Regions from separate parts of the Margalitia sp. FSL K6-0131 genome, predicted to be linked through region 2. Evidence: a T-box and tRNA genes for the amino acid it is inferred to sense, from the RefSeq annotation. Region 2 holds a T-box; the other holds one or more tRNA genes.
What was found. The T-box of region 2 lies ahead of leuS (leucine--tRNA ligase). A T-box ahead of a tRNA ligase gene usually reads a tRNA of that ligase, here a tRNA-Leu.
Positions count from the first base shown of each region.

Region 1: it has a tRNA-Leu gene. The T-box ahead of leuS (leucine--tRNA ligase) is inferred to sense a tRNA for this amino acid. The anticodon was not compared.

Region 1 is NZ_JBBOZS010000001.1:97,690-107,930, reverse strand. Features, by position in the region: gene NSQ59_RS00555 (UvrB/UvrC motif-containing protein) at 1-400, opposite strand, end outside; gene NSQ59_RS00550 (CtsR family transcriptional regulator) at 417-878, opposite strand; rRNA gene rrf (5S ribosomal RNA) at 1,315-1,431, opposite strand; rRNA gene NSQ59_RS00540 (23S ribosomal RNA) at 1,659-4,593, opposite strand; rRNA gene NSQ59_RS00535 (16S ribosomal RNA) at 4,782-6,332, opposite strand; tRNA gene NSQ59_RS00530 (tRNA-Ala) at 6,460-6,535, opposite strand; tRNA gene NSQ59_RS00525 (tRNA-Pro) at 6,545-6,621, opposite strand; tRNA gene NSQ59_RS00520 (tRNA-Arg) at 6,635-6,711, opposite strand; tRNA gene NSQ59_RS00515 (tRNA-Leu) at 6,747-6,835, opposite strand; tRNA gene NSQ59_RS00510 (tRNA-Gly) at 6,845-6,919, opposite strand; tRNA gene NSQ59_RS00505 (tRNA-Leu) at 6,937-7,018, opposite strand; tRNA gene NSQ59_RS00500 (tRNA-Lys) at 7,048-7,123, opposite strand; tRNA gene NSQ59_RS00495 (tRNA-Thr) at 7,129-7,204, opposite strand; tRNA gene NSQ59_RS00490 (tRNA-Val) at 7,213-7,288, opposite strand; rRNA gene rrf (5S ribosomal RNA) at 7,298-7,414, opposite strand; rRNA gene NSQ59_RS00480 (23S ribosomal RNA) at 7,641-10,241, opposite strand, start outside.
Region 2 is NZ_JBBOZS010000001.1:1,757,994-1,768,234, forward strand. Features, by position in the region: gene NSQ59_RS08545 (alpha/beta hydrolase) at 282-1,088, shown strand; gene NSQ59_RS08550 (tetraprenyl-beta-curcumene synthase family protein) at 1,102-2,226, shown strand; gene NSQ59_RS08555 (class I SAM-dependent methyltransferase) at 2,253-2,825, opposite strand; gene NSQ59_RS08560 (TIGR01212 family radical SAM protein) at 2,822-3,781, opposite strand; gene NSQ59_RS08565 (YtzC family protein) at 4,108-4,383, shown strand; gene NSQ59_RS08570 (hypothetical protein) at 4,410-4,580, shown strand; gene NSQ59_RS08575 (MDR family MFS transporter) at 4,728-5,918, shown strand; T-box leader at 5,986-6,207, shown strand; gene leuS (leucine--tRNA ligase) at 6,261-8,675, shown strand; gene NSQ59_RS08585 (rhodanese-like domain-containing protein) at 8,764-9,075, shown strand; gene NSQ59_RS08590 (sporulation protein Cse60) at 9,311-9,493, shown strand; gene NSQ59_RS08595 (BaiN/RdsA family NAD(P)/FAD-dependent oxidoreductase) at 9,740-10,241, opposite strand, start outside.

The DNA of each region.
Region 1 (10,241 bases), 1.7 Mb from region 2:
AACCCCCAATTCTTTTAGGGATTTTACCATGATGCTCATAATTACCACTGTGAAGCCTTTTTAAAATAGGAGTTAATTGTTCTTTAAAAGTCTCATAACAATGGGCACATCCAAACTTTCCAACATTTAAAAATTGTTTAAAGGTCATTTTACAATTTTCACACTGTAAAATTTCATTTCTAGGGAGTGTTTCTTGCTTTGTTTGCTGAAAGATTGGATCATAGCTAAATAATCCCGCTAATAAGTTATTAATTGAAAAACCTGGCTCTCCATCAAACATGAACATTTCACCTTTTTCTTGAGCACATTTTTCGCAATAGTGAAGTTCTGTTTTCTCCCCATTTAAAATCTTGGTAAAGTGTAGAGTCGCCGGGCGCTCGTGACATTCTTGACAAATCATGCCTTACACCTCTCCACTATTTGTATTTCAATGTTATAAGCATTGCCTTTAGCATTCTTGCCCTCAGTTCATCTCTTTCAGGTAAATCGATGTACAATACTGAACGATCCATCACACATAGCATAATTTTTGCTTCTCTCTCGGAAATAACCTCTTCCTCCACTAATCGAATAATTACATCTGTTGCATTAGACTGGGAGACACGGTTTTTAATAAGTAAAATAAGCTGGTCAATTAAATGGGCTTGATCATGACTTTTTACTTTCATGATGCGAATATAACCACCGCCGCCTCTTTTACTTTCCACTACATAGCCTTTTTCTATTGTAAAGCGAGTATTTATTACATAGTTTATTTGAGATGGAACACACTGAAATTTATCGGCAATTTCACTTCTTTTTATCTCTACTATTTCACTGCCATTCATTTCCAAAACTTTCTTTAAGTAATTTTCTATGATGTCAGATATATTTTTCATCAAGTCCACCTCCTTCTCCCGACTTGACTTTGACTATATTTGACATTAATTATACATGATTATTCCAAAAGTGCAAGGGTTTCGATTCTAGCATATGTAGGCGGCGCTTAACACATTGCAATATATCTTATGTGAAATGACAATATTGGTTAACTGTATCGGATATTTCTAAATATCAGTTTCACCAAAGTGCATTTAAAATAAAACATGGAAAGAAAAAGTAAAAAATTATTTTTGTATACTTCTGTAGGTGAAGTTTTGCTTGTTGAAACTAAAAAATGAGGTTTTTATATGATTTAGCATTTATTCTCGTCGGTTTCATCCATAATCTCGCGAATGTATCCACTAATAGCAGCTAATCTCGTGATTCGGGACTATAGAACTATTTTTACCATACAAAAAAGCCACAGAATAATATCTGTGGCTTTCGCTGTTTGCCTGGCAACGCCCTACTCTTGCAGGGGGAGAGCCCCCAACTACCATCGGCGCTGAGAAGCTTAACTTCCGTGTTCGGGATGGGAACGGGTGTGACCTTCTCGCCATAATTACCAGACTATATGAGGTTTGTTCCCTCAAAACTAAATACTGCAGAAGAAGAAGTAAAACTGAGTTTCGCTTTTTTCAATCCAGCTCCAGCGCCTATCGGCTAGTGAATTTCTCCGTCTCCTCCCTACGATAAGTCAACATCAGTTCGTGAACTACCTCACTGTGTTTCCTTTATCTCGAGCCTGCGACTACGAAATTCATACGCCGATGAGCAAGGCGCTTCCACTTTATATTTTGGTTAAGTCCTCGATCGATTAGTATTCGTCAGCTCCATGTGTCGCCACACTTCCACCTCGAACCTATCAACCTGATCATCTTTCAGGGATCTTACTAGCTTGCGCTATGGGAAATCTCATCTTGAGGGGGGCTTCATGCTTAGATGCTTTCAGCACTTATCCCTTCCGCACATAGCTACCCAGCGATGCCTTTGGCAAGACAACTGGTACACCAGCGGTGCGTCCATCCCGGTCCTCTCGTACTAAGGACAGCTCCTCTCAAATTTCCTACGCCCACGACGGATAGGGACCGAACTGTCTCACGACGTTCTGAACCCAGCTCGCGTACCGCTTTAATGGGCGAACAGCCCAACCCTTGGGACCGACTACAGCCCCAGGATGCGATGAGCCGACATCGAGGTGCCAAACCTCCCCGTCGATGTGGACTCTTGGGGGAGATAAGCCTGTTATCCCCGGGGTAGCTTTTATCCGTTGAGCGATGGCCCTTCCATGCGGAACCACCGGATCACTAAGCCCGACTTTCGTCCCTGCTCGACTTGTAGGTCTCGCAGTCAAGCTCCCTTGTGCCTTTACACTCTACGAATGATTTCCAACCATTCTGAGGGAACCTTTGGGCGCCTCCGTTACTCTTTAGGAGGCGACCGCCCCAGTCAAACTGCCTGCCTGACACTGTCTCCCACCCCGATCAGGGGTGCGGGTTAGAATTTCAATACAGCCAGGGTAGTATCCCACCGACGCCTCCACCGAAGCTGGCGCTCCGGCTTCAAAGGCTCCTACCTATCCTGTACAAGCTGTACCAAAATTCAATATCAGGCTGCAGTAAAGCTCCACGGGGTCTTTCCGTCCTGTCGCGGGTAACCTGCATCTTCACAGGTACTATAATTTCACCGAGTCTCTCGTTGAGACAGTGCCCAGATCGTTACGCCTTTCGTGCGGGTCAGAACTTACCTGACAAGGAATTTCGCTACCTTAGGACCGTTATAGTTACGGCCGCCGTTTACTGGGGCTTCAATTCAGAGCTTCGCTTACGCTAACCCCTCCTCTTAACCTTCCAGCACCGGGCAGGCGTCAGCCCCTATACTTCGCCTTGCGGCTTCGCAGAGACCTGTGTTTTTGCTAAACAGTCGCCTGGGCCTATTCACTGCGGCTCTCTCGGGCTTGCACCCTACCAGAGCACCCCTTCTCCCGAAGTTACGGGGTCATTTTGCCGAGTTCCTTAACGAGAGTTCTCTCGCTCACCTTAGGATTCTCTCCTCGCCTACCTGTGTCGGTTTGCGGTACGGGCACCTTTCACCTCACTAGAGGATTTTCTTGGCAGTGTGGAATCAGGAACTTCGGTACTATATTTCCCTCGCTATCACAGCTCCGCCTTCACGGTTACGGGATTTGCCTCGTAACCAGCCTAACTGCTTAGACGCACATAACCAGCAGTGCGCTTACCCTATCCTCCTGCGTCCCCCCATCGTTCAAACGGTGAAGAGGTGGTACAGGAATATCAACCTGTTGTCCATCGCCTACGCCTTTCGGCCTCGGCTTAGGTCCCGACTAACCCTGAGCGGACGAGCCTTCCTCAGGAAACCTTAGGCATTCGGTGGAAGGGATTCTCACCCTTCTTTCGCTACTCATACCGGCATTCTCACTTCTAAGCGCTCCACTAATCCTTCCGGTTTAGCTTCACCGCCCTTAGAACGCTCTCCTACCACGGACACCTGTCAGGTGTCCATCCACAGCTTCGGTGATACGTTTAGCCCCGGTACATTTTCGGCGCAGAGTCACTCGACCAGTGAGCTATTACGCACTCTTTAAATGGTGGCTGCTTCTAAGCCAACATCCTGGTTGTCTAAGCAACTCCACATCCTTTTCCACTTAACGTATACTTTGGGACCTTAGCTGGTGGTCTGGGCTGTTTCCCTTTTGACTACGGATCTTATCACTCGCAGTCTGACTCCCAAGCATAAGTATTTGGCATTCGGAGTTTGTCTGAATTCGGTAACCCGATGAGGGCCCCTAGTCCAAACAGTGCTCTACCTCCAATACTCTTCATCTTGAGGCTAGCCCTAAAGCTATTTCGGAGAGAACCAGCTATCTCCAAGTTCGATTGGAATTTCTCCGCTACCCACACCTCATCCCCGCACTTTTCAACGTGCGTGGGTTCGGGCCTCCAGTAAGTGTTACCTTACCTTCACCCTGGACATGGGTAGATCACCTGGTTTCGGGTCTACGACCTCATACTTATTCGCCCTATTCAGACTCGCTTTCGCTGCGGCTCCGCTTCATCAGCTTAACCTTGCATGAAATCGTAACTCGCCGGTTCATTCTACAAAAGGCACGCTATCACCCATTAACGGGCTCTAACTACTTGTAGGCACACGGTTTCAGGTTCTCTTTCACTCCCCTCCCGGGGTGCTTTTCACCTTTCCCTCACGGTACTGGTTCACTATCGGTCACTAGGGAGTATTTAGCCTTGGGAGATGGTCCTCCCTGCTTCCGACGGGATTTCACGTGTCCCGCCGTACTCAGGATCCACTCTGGAGGGAACGAAGTTTCAACTACAGGGTTGTTACCTTCTTTGACGGGCCTTTCCAGACCTCTTCATCTACTCCGTTCCTTTGTAACTCCGTATAGAGTGTCCTACAACCCCAAGAGGCAAGCCTCTTGGTTTGGGCTTCTTCCGTTTCGCTCGCCGCTACTCAGGAAATCGCGTTTGCTTTCTCTTCCTCCGGGTACTTAGATGTTTCAGTTCCCCGGGTCTGCCTTCATTACCCTATGTATTCAGGTAAAGATACTGCTCCATTACGAGCAGTGGGTTCCCCCATTCGGAAATCTCCGGATCAAAGCTTGCTTACAGCTCCCCGAAGCATATCGGTGTTAGTCCCGTCCTTCATCGGCTCCTAGTGCCAAGGCATCCACCGTGCGCCCTTACTAACTTAACCTATAAGGTTATTACTACTTTAAAATGGATGAAATCCATAAAGTGGCGATTCTCGGTTTTACTTGGTTTCTTCTATCAGTATCTAGTTTTCAAAGAACAAATTATCCTGGATGAATTGATCATCCAAAACTGAACAGAACTTATAAACGTCTTCTTATAACCACGTAAGTGGTTTTCCATTATCCTTAGAAAGGAGGTGATCCAGCCGCACCTTCCGATACGGCTACCTTGTTACGACTTCACCCCAATCATCTGTCCCACCTTCGGCGGCTGGCTCCAAAAGGTTACCTCACCGACTTCGGGTGTTACAAACTCTCGTGGTGTGACGGGCGGTGTGTACAAGGCCCGGGAACGTATTCACCGCGGCATGCTGATCCGCGATTACTAGCGATTCCGGCTTCATGCAGGCGAGTTGCAGCCTGCAATCCGAACTGAGAATGGTTTTATGGGATTGGCTTAACCTCGCGGTCTCGCAGCCCTTTGTACCATCCATTGTAGCACGTGTGTAGCCCAGGTCATAAGGGGCATGATGATTTGACGTCATCCCCACCTTCCTCCGGTTTGTCACCGGCAGTCACCTTAGAGTGCCCAACTGAATGCTGGCAACTAAGGTCAAGGGTTGCGCTCGTTGCGGGACTTAACCCAACATCTCACGACACGAGCTGACGACAACCATGCACCACCTGTCACTCTGTCCCCCGAAGGGGAACGCCCTATCTCTAGGGTTGTCAGAGGATGTCAAGACCTGGTAAGGTTCTTCGCGTTGCTTCGAATTAAACCACATGCTCCACCGCTTGTGCGGGCCCCCGTCAATTCCTTTGAGTTTCAGCCTTGCGGCCGTACTCCCCAGGCGGAGTGCTTAATGCGTTAGCTGCAGCACTAAAGGGCGGAAACCCTCTAACACTTAGCACTCATCGTTTACGGCGTGGACTACCAGGGTATCTAATCCTGTTCGCTCCCCACGCTTTCGCGCCTCAGCGTCAGTTACAGACCAGAGAGTCGCCTTCGCCACTGGTGTTCCTCCACATCTCTACGCATTTCACCGCTACACGTGGAATTCCACTCTCCTCTTCTGCACTCAAGTCTCCCAGTTTCCAATGACCCTCCACGGTTGAGCCGTGGGCTTTCACATCAGACTTAAGAAACCGCCTGCGCGCGCTTTACGCCCAATAATTCCGGACAACGCTTGCCACCTACGTATTACCGCGGCTGCTGGCACGTAGTTAGCCGTGGCTTTCTGGTTAGGTACCGTCAAGGTACCGCCCTATTCGAACGATACTTGTTCTTCCCTAACAACAGAGTTTTACGATCCGAAAACCTTCATCACTCACGCGGCGTTGCTCCGTCAGACTTTCGTCCATTGCGGAAGATTCCCTACTGCTGCCTCCCGTAGGAGTCTGGGCCGTGTCTCAGTCCCAGTGTGGCCGATCACCCTCTCAGGTCGGCTACGCATCGTCGCCTTGGTGAGCCGTTACCTCACCAACTAGCTAATGCGCCGCGGGTCCATCTGTAAGTGATAGCCGAAGCCATCTTTCAATCTTTCCTCATGCGAGGAAAGAAGTTATCCGGTATTAGCCCCGGTTTCCCGGAGTTATCCCAGTCTTACAGGCAGGTTACCCACGTGTTACTCACCCGTCCGCCGCTAACTTTTAAAAGCAAGCTTTTAAAAGTCCGCTCGACTTGCATGTATTAGGCACGCCGCCAGCGTTCGTCCTGAGCCAGGATCAAACTCTCCAAAAAAGTGTTTGATATAGCTCATTATTTAAAACATTGACGTTTCGTTCTGTTCAGTTTTCAAAGATCAATGTCGTTCATCAGCGACTTTTCTATATTACTCTCTTAAATAGAGAATGTCAAGAACTTTTTTTGGTGGAGCCTAGCGGGATCGAACCGCTGACCTCCTGCGTGCAAAGCAGGCGCTCTCCCAGCTGAGCTAAGGCCCCAATATTAAATGGTCGGGAAGACAGGATTCGAACCTGCGACCCCATGGTCCCAAACCATGTGCTCTACCAAGCTGAGCTACTTCCCGTTTGAATTGATTATGGCGCGCCCAAGAGGAGTCGAACCCCTAACCTTTTGATCCGTAGTCAAACGCTCTATCCAATTGAGCTATGGGCGCATATTATAATAAATTATTTTGCTTTGCAAAAATCTTGGTGCCGAGGACCGGAATCGAACCGGTACGGTAGTCACCTACCGCAGGATTTTAAGTCCTGTGCGTCTGCCAGTTCCGCCACCCCGGCAAGGGTATTTGGAGCGGAAGACGGGATTCGAACCCGCGACCCCCACCTTGGCAAGGTGGTGTTCTACCACTGAACTACTTCCGCGCAGAAATTTTTATCAATGCGGGTGAAGGGAGTCGAACCCCCACGCCTTGCGGCGCCAGATCCTAAGTCTGGTGCGTCTGCCAATTCCGCCACACCCGCGTTATGGAAAGTTAATTTACTTTAAAAAATGGTGAGCCATGAAGGACTCGAACCTTCGACCCTCTGATTAAAAGTCAGATGCTCTACCGACTGAGCTAATGGCTCGGAAATGGTGCCGGCCAGAGGACTTGAACCCCCAACCTACTGATTACAAGTCAGTTGCTCTACCAATTGAGCTAGGCCGGCATTTTATATGGTGGAGGATGACGGGATCGAACCGCCGACCCCCTGCTTGTAAGGCAGGTGCTCTCCCAGCTGAGCTAATCCTCCATTATGTAAGCCTGGCAACGTCCTACTCTTGCAGGGGGAGAGCCCCCAACTACCATCGGCGCTGAGAAGCTTAACTTCCGTGTTCGGGATGGGAACGGGTGTGACCTTCTCGCCATAATTACCAGACTATATGAGGTTTGTTCCCTCAAAACTAAATACTGCAGAAGAAGAAGTAAAACTGAGTTTCGCTTTTTTCAATCCAGCTCCAGCGCCTATCGGCTAGTGAATTTCTCCGTCTCCTCCCTACGATAAGTCAACATCAGTTCGTGAACTACCTCACTGTGTTTCCTTTATCTCAGTCGAAGACTACGAAATTCATACGCCGATGAGCAAGGCGCTTCCGCTTTATATTTTGGTTAAGTCCTCGATCGATTAGTATTCGTCAGCTCCATGTGTCGCCACACTTCCACCTCGAACCTATCAACCTGATCATCTTTCAGGGATCTTACTAGCTTGCGCTATGGGAAATCTCATCTTGAGGGGGGCTTCATGCTTAGATGCTTTCAGCACTTATCCCTTCCGCACATAGCTACCCAGCGATGCCTTTGGCAAGACAACTGGTACACCAGCGGTGCGTCCATCCCGGTCCTCTCGTACTAAGGACAGCTCCTCTCAAATTTCCTACGCCCACGACGGATAGGGACCGAACTGTCTCACGACGTTCTGAACCCAGCTCGCGTACCGCTTTAATGGGCGAACAGCCCAACCCTTGGGACCGACTACAGCCCCAGGATGCGATGAGCCGACATCGAGGTGCCAAACCTCCCCGTCGATGTGGACTCTTGGGGGAGATAAGCCTGTTATCCCCGGGGTAGCTTTTATCCGTTGAGCGATGGCCCTTCCATGCGGAACCACCGGATCACTAAGCCCGACTTTCGTCCCTGCTCGACTTGTAGGTCTCGCAGTCAAGCTCCCTTGTGCCTTTACACTCTACGAATGATTTCCAACCATTCTGAGGGAACCTTTGGGCGCCTCCGTTACTCTTTAGGAGGCGACCGCCCCAGTCAAACTGCCTGCCTGACACTGTCTCCCACCCCGATCAGGGGTGCGGGTTAGAATTTCAATACAGCCAGGGTAGTATCCCACCGACGCCTCCACCGAAGCTGGCGCTCCGGCTTCAAAGGCTCCTACCTATCCTGTACAAGCTGTACCAAAATTCAATATCAGGCTGCAGTAAAGCTCCACGGGGTCTTTCCGTCCTGTCGCGGGTAACCTGCATCTTCACAGGTACTATAATTTCACCGAGTCTCTCGTTGAGACAGTGCCCAGATCGTTACGCCTTTCGTGCGGGTCAGAACTTACCTGACAAGGAATTTCGCTACCTTAGGACCGTTATAGTTACGGCCGCCGTTTACTGGGGCTTCAATTCAGAGCTTCGCTTACGCTAACCCCTCCTCTTAACCTTCCAGCACCGGGCAGGCGTCAGCCCCTATACTTCGCCTTGCGGCTTCGCAGAGACCTGTGTTTTTGCTAAACAGTCGCCTGGGCCTATTCACTGCGGCTCTCTCGGGCTTGCACCCTACCAGAGCACCCCTTCTCCCGAAGTTACGGGGTCATTTTGCCGAGTTCCTTAACGAGAGTTCTCTCGCTCACCTTAGGATTCTCTCCTCGCCTACCTGTGTCGGTTTGCGGTACGGGCACCTTTCACCTCACTAGAGGATTTTCTTGGCAGTGTGGAATCAGGAACTTCGGTACTATATTTCCCTCGCTATCACAGCTCCGCCTTCACGGTTACGGGATTTGCCTCGTAACCAGCCTAACTGCTTAGACGCACATAACCAGCAGTGCGCTTACCCTATCCTCCTGCGTCCCCCCATCGTTCAAACGGTGAAGAGGTGGTACAGGAATATCAACCTGTTGTCCATCGCCTACGCCTTTCGGCCTCGGCTTAGGTCCCGACTAACCCTGAGCGGACGAGCCTTCCTCAGGAAACCTTAGGCATTCGGTGGAAGGGATTCTCACCCTTCTTTCGCTACTCATACCGGCATTCTCACTTCTAAGCGCTCCACTAATCCTTCCGGTTTAGCTTCACCGCCCTTAGAACGCTCTCCTACCACGGACACCTGTCAGGTGTCCATCCACAGCTTCGGTGATACGTTTAGCCCCGGTACATTTTCGGCGCAGAGTCACTCGACCAGTGAGCTATTACGCACTCTTTAAATGGTGGCTGCTTCTAAGCCAACATCCTGGTTGTCTAAGCAACTCCACATCCTTTTCCACTTAACGTATACTTTGGGACCTTAGCTGGTGGTCTGGGCTGTTTCCCTTTTGACTACGGATCTTATCACTCGCAGTCTGACTCCCAAGCATAAGTATTTGGCATTCGGAGTTTGTCTGAATTCGGTAACCCGATGAGGGCCCCTAGTCCAAACAGTGCTCTACCTCCAATACTCTTCATCTTGAGGCTAGCCCTAAAGCTATTTCGGAGAGAACCAGCTATCTCCAAGTTCGATTGGAATTTCTCCGCTACCCACACCTCATCCCCGCACTTTTCAACGTGCGTGGGTTCGGGCCTCCAGTAAGTGTTACCTTACCTTCACCCTGGACATGGGTAGATCACCTGGTTTCGGGTCTACGACCTCATACTTATTCGCCCTATTCAGACTCGCTTTCGCTGCGGCTCCGCTTCATCAGCTTAACCTTGCATGAAATCGTAACTCGCCGGTTCATTCTACAAAAGGCACGCTATCACCCATTAACGGGCTCTAACTACTTGTAGGCACACGGTTTCAGGTTCTCTTTCACTCCCCTCCCGGGGTGCTTTTCACCTTTCCCTCACGGTACTGGTTCACTATCGGTCACTAGGGAGTATTTAGCCTTGGGAGATGGTCCTCCCTGCTTCCGACGGGATTTCACGTGTCCCGCCGTACTCAGGATCCACTCTGGAGGGAACGAAGTTTCAACTACAGGGTTGTTACCTTCTTTGACGGGCCTTTCCAGACCTCTTCATCTA
Region 2 (10,241 bases):
TTTCGAAAAAGTTAATGCCAATTTGTGAAAAGATATATAATAAAGAGAGGAGTTAGCATATTTAGGGTAAAATAGAGTATTCCTACAAAGGCTCTTTTCTTAAATTTTGTTGCTTTGTCATACGAAAACACTTGGTACAACCTTAATAGGGGTTAAAAACGAATAAATTTTGTAAGAAAAGATGCCCCGACTCCAAGCTTGCTTGAAATTTGTAACAAATGACGTGAAGCAACAATTGATACGAAAACGGCCAACAACAAGAGAAAAGGGAGGCAGAAGCTATGTGGAAATGGGAAGCGGATGAAGCTCCTAAAGCGGTCATTGTCATGGTTCATGGGGCAATGGAGCACCACGGACGTTACAGCTGGTTAATTGAAATGTGGCGCTCCTCCGGTTACCATGTTATTATGGGAGATTTACCCGGACAAGGGATGACTACAAGATCAAATAGAGGTCATATTGATTCCTTTGACGAATATATATTTGAAATAAAAGATTGGGTACAAACAGCTTATCAATTTAATGTTCCTATTTTTCTATTAGGACATAGTATGGGAGGACTCGCTGTAATTCGTACACTTCAAGAAATAAAGCTAAAAATTGCAGGAGTAATATTATCGTCCCCGTGCCTTGGGCTTGTAGATTATCCATCAAAAATTTTAAGCGGACTTTCTGTCGGGTTAAATAAGATCGCGCCCGGAGTACGGTTTAAAAGCCCTTTAACCATTCAAATGTCTACAAGAAATGAGGAAATAATGGAATCAGCTGTTAATGATTCCTTGTATATTACAAAAATTTCCGTTCGATGGTATCGAGAGTTAGTAAAAGGAATGAAACTTGCTTTCACAAATATTTCAAAATTTCCGGATGTGCCACTTTTGGTTCTTCAAGGCGGAGATGATAAAATTGTGAATAAGACTTCAGTTAGCGACTGGTTTAATCAGGTGAAATTATCTGAGAAAAATTATAAAGAATGGCCTAAGTGTTATCACGAGATTTTTAATGAACCCGAACGGGAAGACATATTTCTTTATGCGAAAAATTTCGTAGAAAATCGTTTGCGTTTAATTGGATATATTGTTGATTGAGGTGAATATATAAATGACAGTACCCTCTCATCCATTTTCACTTATGAACCAGGTCTATCGAAAGGTAATGCCCAATGTTCATCGTGAGCTATTTTATTGGAAAGATGCGGCGAAGATGATTCCGAATGCGGAATTAAGAAACCAGGCCCTTGCCAGCATTGAACATAAAACCTTTCATTGCGAAGGTGGATCTATTCTCGCATTATTAAGCTTGGATAGAAAAGAAGAAGCGATTAAGTTTATTGTGGCATATCAAACGATCAGCGATTATTTAGATAATCTTTGTGATCGGAGTACTTCGTTAGATCCTGTAGATTTTGCTGCATTGCATGAATCGATGAAGGATGCTTTGACAGTAGGAGCGGAACCAAAAAATTATTATCGTTTTCGGGAAGATCAAAATGATAATGAATACTTACATAAACTGGTGAAAACATGTCAATCTGTATTGGCAAAAATAGACCATTATGAAGTGATAAAACCTTTTTTAATTGAGTTATGCCAATATTATTGTGATTTGCAAATTCATAAGCATGTATGTGTGGAAGAAAGGGTAGAGAGATTGCAAGGCATGTTCAATCAATATAAAGATGGTCTGCCTGAAATGGAATGGCATGAGTTTTCGGCATGTTCCGGCTCTACGCTAGGAATTTTTTGTCTGGTTTCGTACGCAATGCGAAAGGATTTTAAAAAAGAATATGCTCAAATTATAAGAGAGGGTTATTTTCCTTATATTCAAGGCTTACATATATTACTGGACTATTTTATTGATCAGGATGAGGATAGAGAAGGCGGAGATTTGAATTTTTGTTTTTATTATGAAAGTGAAAAGCAATTGTTTGAGAGGCTGATTCACTTTTTAAAAGAAGCGGACAAGCATACAAATAAACTACCTGATCAAAAATTCCATAAATTAATCAACCGAGGGTTATTAGGCGTGTATTTATCGGATGAAAAAGTAAACAAACAAAGAGATGTGCAAAAACTCTCGAGGAAATTGATGAAATATGCTGGCTCCATCAGTTATTTCTTTTATTGGAATGGCAGAGCATACAGAGGGTTGCAAAATGTCATTCCGACCAGTTTATTAAAGGTATTGCTGAATAATCGTGAAAAAAATGAAAAGAATGTGGTATAAAAAAAACGATAAGAGCTTTTAATCTCTTATCGTTTTTCAATGGCAATGATGAATGGCGGATTGTTTATTTGATTAATGAATTCATATTTTAATACATGCGCTTTTTTCTGATCCAGCTTTGTTACATATTGTAATAATTCATCGCGTTCTACTGCACCTTCTGGATGACCATGATAGACCACTAATATAATTATACCCTCTTTTGGCATGATTTCTAATAACTGTTCGATTGCTGAGATTGTTGTATTGCCGTGGGTAACAATGTTTTTACTCCCGCCTGGCAAATACCCGAGATTAAAGATAGCTGCAGTAATAAATGGGTGAAATTTGTCTGGAATTGATTCCTTTAAGGTTTCATGTCCTTTAGCAAAAAGTGTAACTCGGCTGTTTAGCTTATGGTCAGCTAAACGAACTTGAGTATTGGCTATTGCCTCTTCTTGAATATCAAATCCAAAAACATGTCCAGAATCTCCTACTAATTTGGCCAACATTTCTGTATCATGTCCATTTCCTACGGTTGCATCCACAACAATATCACCATTGGAAACAGCGGATTGAAGCAGGGAGTGAGCAAAGTTTAAGATTCGTTGCAGCTTCATAAACTCATCTCCACTGTATAATATTTTCCTTGCCAGCTATTTCTTCTTTTTAATTCTGCATCGATTGCATTCATAACTGCCCATTTATTTGCACTCCACATAGGTCCGATCATTAAATCAAGAGGCCCATCTCCAGTAATACGATGAATAATCATCTCGGGCGGTATAATTTCTAATTGATCACATACTAGGTTTACATAGTCATCAAAAGAAAGGAACTGAAGTAACCCTTTCTCAAATTGTTTCACCATTGGGGTACCTTTAAGGAGATGAAGGAGATGTATTTTAATTCCCTGTACATCTAATTTTGCTACTTCTTTAGCTGTTTCTAACATCATTTCCTTATTTTCAAGCGGCAGTCCATTAATAATATGGGTACAAATTCGAATTCCATGTTTACGTAGCTTAGCAACGCCATCTACATAGCATTGATAATCGTGAGCACGATTAATGAGTAAGGAGGTTCTTTCGTGAACGGTTTGGAGTCCAAGCTCTACCCATAAATAAGTACGCTCATTTAGCTCTGCTAAATATTCGACAACTTCGTCCGGTAAGCAATCTGGACGGGTAGCTATCGAAATTCCAACTACTCCTTCTTGTTTTAAAACGGGCTCGAATTTGCTCCGTAATACCTCGATTGGTGCATGGGTGTTTGTGTATGCCTGAAAATAAGCCATATATTTAGCGTCTTTCCATTTTTTGTGCATATTTGCTTTAACTTCGTGAAATTGTGTTACGAGATCTTTAGCACGGTCACCGGCAAAATCTCCCGACCCTGCAGCACTGCAGAATGTACATCCTCCATGTGCCACTGTACCATCGCGATTAGGACAATCAAATCCTCCGTCTAAGGAAACCTTAAAAACTTTATAGCCAAAATGTTCTCTTAAATGATAATTCCATGTTAAGTATCTTTTATGATCTGTTGCATATGGAAATGGATTATCCTGTGTCAAAAATCTTCCTCCTAATAGTTGAACAGCTTTAGTAAGGGCTGCTTCCGCATAAATGGTTGTTTTTCGTCATTTGTTATATTTCCTAATATGACTTGGATTCGGGGCATCTTTTCTTACTAGTTTATCATTTTTAACCCAAATAAAGTTTTTACTGGAAATGTAACAGCGTTTAAGAAAAGATCCTTAGAAAATAGTATCAAAAACCTTGTCTTGAAGCTATAACCAGTTTACCTTGGATTTCCTACATAGTCATTCCATTAGTGAACAAACTAAAAGTGAAGCATTTTGCGATGCTTCCACTAGCTGAATAAGGAGAGGATTCATAAGTGGCCACTAGAAAATCAATTGACGAATGCCTCCAAAGATGTGATAACGCGATTCAACAAGCACAGGAACAATATACAGAAGGACTGCGCCAGGAGCATTATCATGATTATGATTATACGAACGCATTGCAACAATTAGAAGCATCTTATAATGAAGTATGTCAATTAGCAAATAGCTCCAATTCCCAGCAAAGAGAAATATTACATCGCAAGAGATTGCAACTGCAGCAATTACAAAACCAAATGATCCTTCTCAATCATGACAGGCCAATATAATTAAATATTTAATGTCGGAGGAAACAATGAAAAAACGATCTAAGCAAAATAATCCAGAGCAAAAAACTCGCAATGGTGTAAATAATCAGGACATGGAGCTCGGTAAGGAATATGATCCTGTAAAACAGTTAAAGAAAAACAATGCTAAAAAAAGCCAGCCAATTCGTTCGAAACAGCATATTGAAAACCCGGATTAACTAGATAAAGTAAAGAAGGAGTGCATCTTCAGCACTCCTTCTTTTTCTGAAAACATAGTTATCTCTTTTACCCCTTGTCGCTATAATTTAAAAAGAATACAATGGTGATTGATATAAAATATATACTGGGGGAAGGGAGCGTTTCTCATGCCTAAATCCTTGTGGCTTTTAGTAATCGGGATGGTGGTGAATACAACAGGCTCTTCTTTTTTATGGCCTTTAAACACCATTTACATCCATGATCACCTCGGAAAGTCATTATCTATTGCAGGAATTGTTTTAATGTTAAATTCGGCTGCAAGCGTTATAGGTAACTTACTCGGGGGAACTCTTTTTGATAAACTTGGGGGGTACCGGACCGTTTTATTCGGAATCATCCTTACTATATTGGCAGCACTTGGTCTTACTCTTTGGCATGATTGGCCAAACTATGTCATTTTTCTGACCATAACTGGTTTTGGTTCAGGAATTATTTTTCCTTGTGTATTTGCAATGGCAGGTTCCGTTTGGAAAGAAGGAGGAAGAAGAGCTTTTAATGCTATTTATGTTGCGCAGAACGTTGGGGTTGCAGTTGGTTCTGCCTTAGGTGGTTTTGTAGCATCTTTTTCCTTTAACTATATCTTTTTAGCTAATTTACTTATGTTTATTGTCTTTTTATTGATTGCCTTCTTCGGGTATAAAAATTTGTCTGCCCAGCAAGGAAAGCAAACATCGGTTATTCAAGAACATGGAGCTATTAGAAATAAACAAATTTTTAAGGCTTTGGTTATTTTATGTTCGGCCTACTTGCTATGCTGGGTAGGGTATGTTCAGTGGCAAGCGACCATTTCAAGCTATACTCAAGAAATTGGGATCACTTTAAGACAATATGGCCTTTTATGGACGATTAACGGTGCATTAATCGTAATTGGCCAGCCGATCATGACACCACTGATCAAGAAGTTCTGTTCAAGCTTAAAAGGACAAATCATAATGGGAATTGTCATTTTTATCATTTCTTTTGGGGTTGTAAGTGTCGCACATAGCTTGAGTGCTTTTGTTGCAGCTATGGTTATTCTTACGATAGGAGAAATGCTTGTATGGCCAGCTATTCCAACTATTGCGAGTCAGCTGTCTCCAAAAGGAAAAGAAGGGCTTTTTCAAGGTATCGTCAATAGTACAGCAACGGGCGGTCGTATGGTCGGACCTTTAGTCGGTGGAATTGTCGTAGATTTATACGGAATGTCCACGTTATTTATTTCGCTGATGGTATTATTTGTTATATCCATTGGATTATCCATTTTCTTTGATAAACCGTTAAAATCATCCTCCAATCAGGAACAAACTTTAAGCATGTAACATGAATGAAAAAAAGGCTTGCAACAACGATTAAAATTGGCTAAAATGGTAAATAATTTAATCCATATGAAACGTTTGAGTAGGAATAGTAGTGATGTTCATCTGAACAAGAGAATTGGCGGTAGGTGCAAGCCAATCGGATCCATCATGAACTCGCCTATTAGTTGCAAATGTGAACGGGAACACCCAAGTAATCTTTGCCGTTTTCCGCGTTAAGGATGAATGAAGCGAGTGCATGCACTAATTTGGGTGGTACCGCGGGAGTATAAGTTAACCTCTCGTCCCTATTTTGATAGGGATGAGAGGTTTTTTGCTGTTATAAAAAGATAAGGAGGCAATTTCATGAGTTACAATCATATTGAGATTGAAAAAAAGTGGCAAAAATATTGGAAAGACCATGATAGCTTTAAAACAACAGAGGATAAATCAAAAGAAAACTATTATGCGTTGGATATGTTCCCATACCCTTCTGGAGTAGGACTTCATGTCGGGCATCCAAAAGGATATATTTCCACCGATATTCTGGCAAGATGGAAAAGAATGCAGGGCTATAATGTGCTTCATCCAATGGGATGGGACGCATTTGGACTGCCTGCAGAACAATATGCGATTGACACCGGCAATGATCCGGCTGAATTTACGAAACACAATATCGAGACGTTTAGACGTCAATTGAACTCACTTGGCTTTTCCTTTGATTGGGATCGTGAAGTAAATACAACGGATCCGGAATATTATAAATGGACACAATGGATTTTCTTGAAGCTTTATGAAAAAGGTCTTGCATATGTCGACGAGGTACCGGTTAACTGGTGTCCGGCACTTGGCACAGTACTTGCTAATGAAGAAGTTATCGATGGAAAAAGTGAACGCGGTGGTCATCCGGTTGAAAGACGTCCGATGAGACAATGGATTCTAAGAATCACTGCTTATGCGGACAAACTGCTTGAAGATCTGGATGATCTTGATTGGCCAGAAAGTCTTAAAGATATGCAAAGAAATTGGATTGGCAGATCTGAGGGTGCAGAGGTAACTTTCAATATTAATGGTACAGATGAAACATTTACTGTTTTCACAACTCGTCCTGATACTCTATTCGGTGCAACATATGCCGTTTTGGCACCAGAGCATCCGCTAGTAGAAAAAATTACAACTGCCGATCAGCGTGCAGCAGTTGATGCATATCTTGATCAAATTAAATCGAAAAGCGATCTTGAGCGTACAGATCTTGCCAAAGACAAAACAGGTGTATTTACGGGAGCTTATGCTATCAACCCTGTAAATGATGAAAAAATGCCAATCTGGATTGCCGACTATGTTCTAATGAGCTATGGAACCGGTGCAATTATGGCTGTTCCAGCACATGATGAGCGCGACTATGAATTTGCTAAAAAATTCGGATTAACTATAAAAGAAGTTGTAGCAGGCGGAAATGTTGCGGAAGAAGCCTATACAGGTGATGGGGAGCACGTAAATTCGGATTTCCTAAATGGTCTAAATAAAGAAGATGGCATTAAGCAAATGATTGCTTGGCTTGAGGATAAAGGAATAGGCGAAAAGAAAGTAACCTACCGCCTTCGTGATTGGCTATTTAGCCGCCAACGTTATTGGGGTGAACCAATCCCGATTATTCATTGGGAAGATGGTACAATGACAGCTGTTCCGGAAGAAGAGCTTCCGCTTACTCTTCCAAAAACAACGGACATTAAACCATCCGGTACTGGGGAGTCTCCTCTTGCCAATATCGAAGAATGGATAAATGTTGTGGATCCTGTAACAGGAAAAAAAGGCCGTCGTGAAACGAATACGATGCCGCAATGGGCAGGAAGCTGCTGGTACTTTATTCGCTACATTGATCCTCATAATAGTGAGGCGCTTGCGGATCCAGAAAAACTAAAAGAATGGCTTCCAGTTGATACGTATATTGGCGGGGCAGAGCATGCCGTGCTTCATCTGCTATATGCCCGCTTCTGGTATAAGTTCTTGTATGATATTGGGGTTGTTCCAACAAAAGAGCCTTTCCAAAGATTGCTTAACCAAGGGATGATTCTTGGTGAAAACAATGAAAAAATGAGTAAATCAAAAGGAAACGTGGTTAACCCTGATCAAATCGTCTCTAGCCATGGTGCTGATACGCTTCGTCTATATGAAATGTTCATGGGACCACTAACAGCATCTATTGCCTGGACAACAAATGGTCTTGATGGAGCAAGACGATTCCTTGACCGTGTATGGCGTTTGCTTGTGGATGATAATGGTGAGCTTTCAAGCAAAGTTCAGAATGGAAATAAAGATGTCCTTGAAAAGGTATATCATCAAACCGTGAAAAAAGTAACGGAAGACTTCGAAAATCTTGGCTATAACACTGCTATTTCTCAGCTAATGGTATTCGTTAATGAAGCTTACAAAGCAGACGTTCTTCCAAAAGAATATATGGAGGGCTTTGTGAAAATGCTAGCTCCAATTGCTCCGCATATCTGTGAAGAGCTTTGGGAAAAACTTGGCCATGAAGGTACGATTTCTTATGAAGCTTGGCCAACTTATGATGAAGCTAAGCTTGTTGATAATGAGGTTGAAATCGTTATCCAAGTAAATGGAAAAGTTCGAAGCAAAATGACTGTTTCCCGTGAGGCATCTGCTAAAGAATTAGAAGAGATAGCACAAAATGATGATACAGTAAAGGGTTTTATTGAAGGAAAAACCGTTCGTAAAATAATTGCAGTTCCAGGTAAGCTAGTGAATATTGTTGCAAATTAAGGGAGGGGTTATTTAAACCCCTTTCTTTGTTTTTACATAAACGTATTTGATATAATCGAAAAGAAAATACTCGAAAGGAATGACAGGATTGGAAATAAAACAAATTACTCCAGAAGAAGTGGAAAAGAAATTAAAAAATGATGAGACATTATATATAATTGATGTGCGCGAAGATGATGAGGTTGCGGAAGGAATGATTCCTGAAGCAGTACATATACGAATGGGGGATATCCCTGATTCCTTGGATAAATTAGATAAAAACGAAGAATATATCATTGCTTGCCATGCAGGGGGACGAAGCATGAAAGTATGTCAATTTCTTCAAGACCAAGGGTTTCATGTTATTAATATGACAGGCGGAATGTCACATTGGACAGGGGAAACAAAGCCTAAAAAGTAATAAAAACTAACCGGGCAATTTGCCTGGTTTTTTATGTAAAAATAATGAATTAAATTGATATTTCATCGCATAAAAGATAATTCGTACCCGCTTGTGAGGAAATGTCAGCAGTTATGCAGTAATATCAACTTGATACTAATGGAGGATGTATAAAGCCAAAATTCATTATGTTTGAATGTTTTAAAAATTTCATCTCCTGGAAACAATAGTAATAAAAAACGGGAGAGGAAATCGTATGATCCAAGTAAAGGTATTCGATTATGAACATGAAAAGGATTTAGAAGAAGATGTGAATCAATTTTTGAAAACCATTGATGATAATAAACTGTTAGATATAAAATATCATGTGGCAGTTATGCCCGAAGACGAAGACGACCAAATTTATTGTTTTAGTGCGATGATTTTATATAAAAAATAAAGTAGTTCCGCCTATGTGGTAAAACGGACATACATTTCGTTATTTGTGACAAAAATGGGGATTTCAAGATATTATAGGACATACGTTCCGCTATTTAGCCAAAAAAGGGTTATTTTAGCGTGATTTTTGGCAAATAGCGGACTCAGTGTCCGGAAACAATAAAAAAATATCATTATCTATGAAAATAACGGACTCAGTGTCCGCAATACGAGCAACGCATGGAAAAAATCCATGCGTTATTGTGTATTAATGACAATCCGTAGAATAGATAGCTGCATTCATCCCAGCTAATCTACCTGTTACAAGTGCGGATGTTATATTATAGCCTCCAGTATAACCGTATATATCTAAAATTTCTCCACAAAAATATAAACCGGGCATTAATTTGGAAGCCATCGTTTTTGGTTCAATTTCTTTAACAGAAACACCGCCTCCTGTCACAAATGCTTTTTCCAATGGGAGTGTTCCATTAACGGTAAATTGAAATTGTTTACATCCCTTTGTAAAAGAACGGATTTTTTCTACAGAAACATTGGAGGCTTGCGTGTTTTCATCGATTCCGCTCATATGGAGTAAAAATAATAAATAACGTTCTGGCAAAAGTCCTTTCAAACTATTTTTTACAGCCTTTTTCGGTTCGTCTTTTAATATTTTCATAATATGCTGAAAAAGCTGTTCTTCGTTAAAATCAGGTAAAGCGTCTATGCTCATTGTGACATGCTGTAAATTCCACTTTTTCATTGCCTTT